4 regions of the Serratia fonticola genome follow, and region 1 is predicted to be linked to each of the others. Evidence: predicted binding sites of a transcription regulator. Region 1 holds the regulator's gene; each other region holds the start of a gene.
The links. Region 1 encodes PhoB, which activates phosphate uptake and scavenging genes when phosphate is short. Its sites were predicted from a motif close to CTGTCATAAAACTGNCNNAT; they were not measured.
Positions count from the first base shown of each region.

Region 2: the regulator PhoB is predicted to act here: its motif matches at 931-950, upstream of glpT (glycerol-3-phosphate transporter).
Region 3: the regulator PhoB is predicted to act here: its motif matches at 1,431-1,450, upstream of WN53_RS07060 (MIP/aquaporin family protein).
Region 4: the regulator PhoB is predicted to act here: its motif matches at 924-943, upstream of phnC (phosphonate ABC transporter ATP-binding protein).

Region 1 covers NZ_CP011254.1:3,172,834-3,175,039, forward strand. Annotated here, with positions in the region: gene sbcD (exonuclease subunit SbcD) at 1-839, opposite strand, end outside; gene phoB (phosphate response regulator transcription factor PhoB) at 1,064-1,753, shown strand; gene phoR (phosphate regulon sensor histidine kinase PhoR) at 1,778-2,206, shown strand, end outside.
Region 2 covers NZ_CP011254.1:2,128,397-2,130,602, reverse strand. Annotated here, with positions in the region: gene glpA (anaerobic glycerol-3-phosphate dehydrogenase subunit A) at 1-741, opposite strand, end outside; gene glpT (glycerol-3-phosphate transporter) at 1,103-2,206, shown strand, end outside.
Region 3 covers NZ_CP011254.1:1,598,568-1,600,773, reverse strand. Annotated here, with positions in the region: gene glpK (glycerol kinase GlpK) at 1-326, opposite strand, end outside; gene WN53_RS07060 (MIP/aquaporin family protein) at 370-1,215, opposite strand; gene zapB (septal ring assembly protein ZapB) at 1,737-1,976, shown strand; gene rraA (ribonuclease E activity regulator RraA) at 2,031-2,206, opposite strand, start outside.
Region 4 covers NZ_CP011254.1:3,688,773-3,690,978, forward strand. Annotated here, with positions in the region: gene WN53_RS16450 (tagaturonate reductase) at 1-862, shown strand, start outside; gene phnC (phosphonate ABC transporter ATP-binding protein) at 1,009-1,842, shown strand; gene phnD (phosphonate ABC transporter substrate-binding protein) at 1,880-2,206, shown strand, end outside.

The sequences.
Region 1 (2,206 bases):
GGGATCTCCAATGGCGCGATCTGTTGCAGCGCACCGTCGGCAAAATCGACCATAAACACGCTTTTGGCTTTGCCTAACTCGTCAAAACTCAGTGGGATTGGCGAGCCGCTGTAGCGGATATGCTCGGACTTGGCGACGTTCTGCGCGCGATGGATATGCCCCAACGCAATGTAATCGGCAGGGGGGAACGCCTGGGCTGGAAAGGCATCCAGCGTGCCGATATAGATATCCCGTACCGAATCCGAGGTGGTGACGCCCACGGTGGTTAAGTGGCCAGTGGCGACGATCGGCAGTGGCAAACCCAACGCATCGCGGCGCGCACAAGCTGCCTGATACAGGGTTTGGTAATGCACGGCGATGGCTTCTTGCAGAGCCTGCTGCTTTTGGTTGCCAGACTCACCGGCGCGGCTGGTGAGCAGATCCCGTGGGCGCAGGAACGGAATGGCGCAAAGTACCGCACCAGGTTGGCCATCAAGCTGGTTGAGCACCACGATCTGCTGCTCCAGCTCGCTTTGCGCGTTGGCAATCACGGTGGTATTCAGGCAGGAAAGCAGCTCACGCGATTCGTTCAGCGTGGCCACGGAGTCATGGTTGCCGCCCAGCACCACCAGTTGGCAGCCGGTGCGTTGCAGTTCCACCACAAACCGGTTGTATAGTTCGCGGGCGTAGCTGGGTGGGGAGCCGGTATCGAACAGATCGCCTGCGACGATAAGCGCATCCACCTGATGCTGTTCCACCTGTTCGATCAGCCAACGTAAGAAGGCCTGATGCTCGGCGGCGCGGCTTTTGGTGAAAAAGTACTGGCCCAAATGCCAGTCGGAGGTATGGATCAGGCGCATAAAACTCCCAGGGCGACAACATAATGGCGACGATTATAAAGGGGGGGATCTCTCCTGTCGTGGCTCAATCAAGCAGGGAGCCGAATGATTTTTGTTTGCCGTCAGAAATAATCGCTATGCTTACTGCGTTCGATCGGGCTTTTTTTTCATAAAACTGTCACAAAACTGACGCATAATGGCGACCGCAATCAACTGAGATCGCTAACACATTGGCAGGATTGACGATGGCAAGACGCATACTGGTGGTGGAAGACGAAGCGCCGATCCGTGAGATGGTGTGCTTTGTGTTGGAACAGAATGGTTACCAACCGTTGGAAGCCGAGGATTATGACAGTGCCGTTACGCGCCTGTCTGAGCCGTTCCCTGATTTGGTGTTACTGGACTGGATGTTACCGGGTGGTTCCGGCATTCAGTTTATCAAGCATATGAAGCGTGAGGCGATGACCCGGGATATCCCGGTAATGATGCTGACCGCGCGCGGTGAAGAAGAAGATCGGGTACGTGGCCTGGAAGTTGGTGCAGATGATTACATCACCAAACCTTTCTCGCCCAAGGAGCTGGTGGCACGTATCAAGGCGGTAATGCGCCGTATTTCACCAATGGCAGTAGAAGAAGTGATTGAAATGCAGGGGCTAAGCCTGGATCCTTCTTCACACCGGGTGATGGCCAATGAGCAGGCGCTGGAGATGGGGCCGACCGAGTTCAAACTGCTGCACTTCTTTATGACTCATCCGGAGCGTGTTTATAGCCGCGAACAGTTGCTTAATCACGTCTGGGGCACTAACGTTTATGTGGAAGACCGCACCGTTGATGTGCATATCCGCCGGCTGCGTAAGGCGCTGGAGACCAGTGGTCATGACAAGATGGTTCAAACCGTTCGCGGCACCGGTTATCGGTTCTCAACGCGCTACTGATCGCACAGCGCTGGAGAGGTTACCGTGCTAGAACGTTTATCGTGGAAGAGGCTGGCGCTGGAGCTGGCCCTTTTTTGCCTGCCCGCCTTATTGCTGGGGCTGATTTTCGGTTATCTGCCCTGGTTGCTGTTGGTTTCGGTGCTGGCCGCGCTGGCCTGGAACTTCTATAACCAACTCAAACTTTCCCACTGGCTGTGGGTGGATCGCAGCATGACGCCGCCGCCGGGCCGCTGGAGCTGGGAGCCGCTATTCTATGGCCTGTATCAGATGCAGCAGCGTAACCGTCGCCGCCGCCGTGAGCTGGCGTTGTTGATCAAACGCTTTCGCAGCGGGGCCGAATCCTTACCGGATGCGGTGGTGATGACCACCGTTGAGGGCAATATCTTCTGGTGTAACGGCCTGGCACAGCATCTGCTGGGCTTTCGCTGGCCGGAAGATAACGGCCAACACATT
Region 2 (2,206 bases), 1.0 Mb from region 1:
GTTAATCACCATGTTATTGATGCGATGACCCAGGATCAGCAACGCCCCTTTAGCAGGGAACATACGGATGCGCAGATCGGCATACTCAGCAATTTGCTGGCCCCAGATCCCGGCGGCATTGACCACCACCTGAGCATGAATATCGTACTGCTGTGCGGCCTTGTGATCGAAAACGCGCACGCCCGTCACGCGATCGCCAGTACGTAACAAACCGGTAACCTGATGATAGGTCAGGATTTGTGCGCCATGTTCACGCGCGTCAAGCATGTTGGCCGCCGTTAAACGGAAAGGATCGACGGTGCCATCCGGCACCCGCACCGCGCCGATCAGGGCGGGGTTAGCCGCAGGCTCCAGGCGTAATGCCAGCGCGGGGTCAATGGCTTCGGCCTCAATGCCAGCGCTGCGACAAGCGGTAATAAACTGCTGCTGAAAGGCTAACGAGTCCTGAGGCAAGGTAATGAACAGGCCGTCGGTACGTTCGATGCAATGGTGGGCAATACGCTTGAGGATGCGGTTTTCTTCAATACATTCGCGTGCCGATTCGCCGTCGGTGACCGAATAGCGCGCTCCGCTGTGCAACAACCCGTGGTTGCGGCCAGTAGCGCCAGTGGCGATGTCATGCCTTTCCAGTAAAACGCAACGCAGACCGCGCCGCGCGCAGTCACGGGCAATCCCCGCGCCGGTAGCGCCGCCGCCAATGATGATCACGTCCGTTTCGGTGATTGGTGAGTTGTTGCTCATCACGCCCCCTGAGCCTGTAGTTATGGATTTATTTAGCCACAGTTAGTAGGGTTTTTGTTTGATAAGGAACAATAACGAACAGAAAACGAAAATAATATGGCCATAAAAAGCCATGAATGTGACCAATATCACGTATTTGTGCTATTTAGTCATTCCAAAATGTTAACCGATCACTCAAAATTCGCCACAGTTTCATAAAAGTGTAACAAATGCGCCATCCATCACGGTGTGACCGGGGGGTTTTCTCTAGCATTGCGCTCGTTATGGAACATTTAACAACACTTCAGGTATCCGCAAGCTCATCTTCAGGACAGCCGTTTCCTGTTGAGGCAATAAACAGATAAAGCCATCGGAGGCGCTCATGTTGAGTATTTTTAAGCCAGCCGCACACATTTCTCGTGTGCCAGTCGACAAGGTAGACCCGCTCTACCGTAAGCTGCGCTGGCAGATTTTTATGGGGATCTTTTTCGGTTACGCCGCCTACTATCTGGTGCGTAAAAACTTCACCCTGGCGATGCCGTATCTGATCGATCAGGGCTTCAGCCGTGGTGACCTGGGCTTTGCGCTGTCAGGGATTTCCATCGCCTACGGTTTCTCCAAGTTCATCATGGGCTCGGTTTCTGACCGTTCCAACCCGCGTGTATTCCTACCCGCTGGCCTGATCCTGGCCGCTGCCGTCATGCTGTTTATGGGCTTTGTGCCTTGGGCTACCTCCAGCATTGCCGTGATGTTCGTGCTGCTGTTCCTGTGTGGTTGGTTCCAGGGTATGGGTTGGCCGCCTTGTGGCCGTACCATGGTGCACTGGTGGTCACAGAAAGAACGTGGCGGTATCGTTTCGGTATGGAACTGTGCGCACAACGTCGGTGGTGGCCTGCCTCCACTGCTGTTCCTGCTGGGTATGGCCTGGTTTAACGACTGGCATGCGGCGCTGTATATGCCTGCCTTCGGTGCGATCCTGGTGGCCCTGATCGCCTTCGCCTTGATGCGTGACACCCCGCAATCTGTTGGTCTGCCACCGATTGAAGAATACAAAAACGACTATCCGGATGATTACAGCGAAGAAGCAGAAGAAGAACTGACAGCCAAGCAGATCTTCATGCAGTACGTGCTGCCAAACAAACTGCTGTGGTACATCGCGATCGCCAACGTGTTCGTGTATCTGCTGCGCTACGGCATCCTGGACTGGTCACCAACCTACCTGAAAGAAGTGAAACACTTCGCGCTGGATAAGTCCTCCTGGGCCTACTTCCTGTACGAATACGCCGGTATCCCAGGCACCCTGCTGTGCGGCTGGATGTCGGACAAGGTGTTTAAAGGCAACCGTGGTGCCACCGGGGTGTTCTTCATGGTTCTGGTGACCATCGCCACCATCGTTTACTGGCTGAACCCGGTGGGTAACCCTGGCATCGATATGGCCTGTATGATCACCATCGGCTTCCTGATCTATGGCCCAGTCATGCTGATC
Region 3 (2,206 bases), 1.6 Mb from region 1:
CGACGGCACTGCCAGACGATCGCGTTATAAATCGGTTTACCGGTCTCTTTTTCCCAGACGATGGTGGTTTCACGCTGGTTGGTAATGCCGATCCCGGCGATTTGGTCAGAACTGATATCGGCCTTGGCCAGCACTTCGACCAAGGTGGAACTTTGTGAGGACCAGATTTCCATCGGGTCGTGCTCTACCCAGCCGGCCTTCGGGTAGATCTGCGTAAATTCACGCTGTGAAACCGCAACAATATTGGCATCGTGATCGAGCACTACGGCACGTGAACTGGTGGTTCCCTGGTCGAGGGCGACAATGTATTTTTTTTCGGTTGTCATAATTTTGAGTCCTACTGTGGTTAACCGTTTAAAGCCGTGCCAATCACGCTTTACGTTGTTCTGGTTTAGTGGCGGGTTGCTCTTCCTCGAAGCAAACGTCACAAGGCAGATGGCGACCGATCAGCGCGCGATAACCAAAGGCGCCCAAACCTGCACCGACGATAGGGCCGAAGATAGGCACCAAGAAGTAAGGGATGTCGCGAGCGCCGGTGAAGGCCACGTTGCCCCAGCCCGCCAGGTAGGCGAACAGTTTCGGGCCAAAGTCACGCGCCGGGTTCAGTGCAAAGCCGGTTAATGGTCCCATAGAGGCACCGATGACGGCAATCAGAATACCGATCAACAGCGGTGCCAGCGGGCCGCGTGGAATGCCGTTGCCGTCGTCTGTCAGCGCCAGGATCAGGCACATCAGGATGGCGGTGATCACGGTTTCTACCAGGAAGGCCTGGCCGACGGAGATATGCGCGTTGGGATACGTCGAGAAAATGCCGGCCAATTCGAGGCTTTCGTTGCTGCCACGTACCATCTGGTGGGCGGCTTCAAAATCGAAGAACAGACTGTAATACAGCCCGTAGACCAGTGCTGCCGCGCAAAAGGCACCCGCAATCTGCGCAACGATGTAAGGGAGTACTTTGCGTCCATCAAAGCAGGCGAACAGCCACAGCGCGAGCGTGACGGCCGGGTTCAGGTGAGCACCGGAAATGGCGGCGGTCAGATAGATGGCCATCGCCACCCCCAGGCCCCAAATGATGCTGATTTCCCACTGGCCGAAGCTGGCACCTGCCAGTTTCAGCGCTGCCACACAGCCTACGCCAAAGAAAATCAACAGACCGGTGCCGAGGAATTCAGCGATGCACTGGCCTTTTAAGGTCGGACTGATGGTTTGGCTCATAATATTATTGTCCTGCAGACGACGGTTATAGGTTATCTAGGCTTGGCGCGTTGGCGTTTTGGCCTTGAGCTACAGAGTTTTTCTTCACGTCCTCTTATCGGTTGAGGATGTGATGTAAATTTATCGTTAACGAGCATAAACGAGAAATAGCGAAATCAAAATGTGTGTACTTCGTCATAAAATTGAGCGAATTCGCGTTGTTTGGTGTTCTTTCTGCGCCATAAAACGGTGATCTGACCAGTTATTTTGTCTCTATTTGTTAACAACCCTGCCGTTTGGCAGCGGTGACTTTCAGCTTTGGCTGATAGCCAGGGTAGGAAAATTGCAACAGAGTGCGCGTTGGGTCGGTATGTTGCTAGACACTGGGGGGCTGGCTACTTACAATCGTTTTTATTGCGGGAAAGGTTTTATCGAAACAGGCGCTGGGCCTGTTGGTTACGCGAGCATATTCGCAGTCGCTGCAGCTAAGGTTGCGGCGCTACTTATGGATGTACGCCTTGCTATCATGAGGGGACTGAAGAATGTCATTTGAAGTATTTGAAAAACTGGAAGCAAAAGTTCAGCAGGCGATCGATACCATCACGCTGTTGCAGATGGAAATTGAAGAGCTGAAAGAGAAAAACAATTCCCTGTCTCAGGAAGTTCAGAGCGCTGCGGGTAACCACGAGTCACTGGTCCGTGAAAACCAGCAGCTGAAAGAAGAGCAGCACGTGTGGCAAGATCGCCTGCGCGCATTGCTGGGTAAAATGGAAGAAGTCTGATCCATTAGCACCAACGAAAAGGGCGCCTCAGGCGCCCTTTGTCATTTTCTGCGGTTACTCGATATCGAGCGGGTCTTCAGAAAGGATGATGCCGGTGTTGTCGGCATACAGATGATCGCCAGAGAAGAAGGTCACACCGCCAAAATTCACGCGGATATCACTTTCGCCTATCGCTTCGCTGGTGGCTCCTACCGGGATCGCTGCCATCGCCTGAATGCCGATGTCCAGTT
Region 4 (2,206 bases), 520 kb from region 1:
TTGGCTGAACGACTGCAACACCTTCTGCTCAACGCTGGTCGATCGTATCGTCACGGGCTACCCACGCGATGAAGTAGATCAGTGGCAACAGCAGTTGGGTTATCAAGATAGCTTCCTCGACACGGCGGAACATTTCTACCTGTTTGTGATCCAGGGCCCGCAGTGGCTGGCGCAAGAGCTGCATCTGGATAAGTTGGATCTGAATGTCCACATCGTCGATGACATCAAACCTTATAAAGAACGCAAGGTAGCGATCCTCAATGGGGCGCATACGGCACTGGTGCCGGTGGCATTCCTGGCCGGTTTGAATACCGTGGGCGAGGCCATGAGCGATGAGCAGATCGGCGGCTATGTGGCGAACACCATTGCCGAAGAGATTATGCCGGTGCTCGATCTGCCGCAGGAAGAGTTACGGCCATTTGCCGAAGCGGTACAGAACCGTTTCCGTAACCCGTTTATTCAGCATCAGTTGCTGTCGATTGCGCTGAACGGCATGACCAAATTCCGCACGCGTATTTTGCCGCAGTTGCTGGCTGGCCAACAGAAAAATGCCGCGCTGCCGAAACGGCTGACCTTTGCCTTGGCCGCGTTGTTGGCCTTCTATCGTGGCGAACGACAGGCGGGTAGCTATGCATTACAGGATGACGCCCATTGGCTGACGAGGTTCGCAACGCTGTGGGCTGGAGTGGAACATCACGACCTGACGCTCGCGGCGTTGGTAGAAAGCGTGCTGGCAGATGAAGCGCACTGGGGGCAAAATCTCAATGCCGTTCCTGGGCTGACTGTTGCCGTGACCACCGATCTGCAAGCCATTCTTGACCACGGGATGCGTGCGGCATTGAGCGAAATAGAACGCCGATAAAACCTCTACTCGCTTATTTTAATCCTGCCAATCACGGGAAATGGCGTTGAACGTCATTTCCCGGCCATAAAACCATCATCTGCGTGTCATACAGTTATTCGTTAATAGGTGCCCATAAGATTAGCCACTGAAATCAGAGAAATCATATGGCGCAGGCACTGTTAAAACTGGCACCGACCGACTATCCAGGGCAGCAACCGATCCCGTTACGCAAGGTATTAGCGGTAAAAGGGCTGGGTAAGGCTTATCAATCTCAGCAACGCGTCCTCGACGACATCAATTTTGATCTGCACGCCGGGGAGTTTGTGGCGGTAATAGGCCGCTCCGGGGCCGGCAAATCAACCCTGCTGCATACGCTGAACGGCACCATTCCTTCCAGCTGTGGCGAGATGCTGCATTTTGAGGACGATGGGGTTGCACAGGATATCGCGCAGCTCTCAGCCCGCCAGATGCGCCAGTGGCGTGCCCGCTGTGGCATGATCTTCCAGGACTTTTGCCTGGTTCCCCGATTGGATGTGATCACCAACGTGCTGCTTGGCCGCCTCAGCCACACCTCAACGCTGAAATCCTTCTTCAAAGTGTTCGACGATGCCGATCGTGCGCGGGCCATCGAGCTACTGCAATGGCTGAATATGCTGCCACATGCGCTGCAACGTGCCGAAAATCTGTCCGGCGGCCAAATGCAGCGCGTCGCCATCTGCCGCGCGCTGATGCAAAACCCCAAAATTCTGCTGGCCGATGAGCCGGTTGCCTCGCTCGATCCGAAAAACACCCGCCGCATTATGGATGCGCTACAGAAAGTCAGCGAGAACGATATCGCGGTGATGGTGAACCTGCACTCGGTCGAACTGGTGAGGGAATACTGCACCCGGGTGATTGGCATCGCCCAGGGCAAAATCATTTTCGACGGCCACCCGTCGCAGCTTAATGAACGTGTTTTGCAGCAGCTGTATGGCGAAGAAGCCAATCAGATCCATTAATCACTTGAACGTCACCTTTACACACAGGGCATGCGCAATGAAAAAAGTATTCACACTGACCACCATGATGGCCGGCGTAATGATGGTATTTACTGCAGGTGCAGCGGATGCGCCGAAAGAGTTGAACCTGGGGATCCTGGGTGGACAGAACGCCACCCAACAGATTGGTGATAACCAGTGTGTGAAAGATTTTCTCGATAAAGAGCTGAACGTAGACACCAAGCTGCGTAACTCTTCCGACTACTCTGGCGTGATCCAGGGCCTGCTCGGGGGCAAGATCGATCTGGTGTTAAGCATGTCGCCTTCGTCGTTTGCTTCGGTGTATATCAAGGATCCCAAGGCGGTCGATCTGGTGGGGATCGCG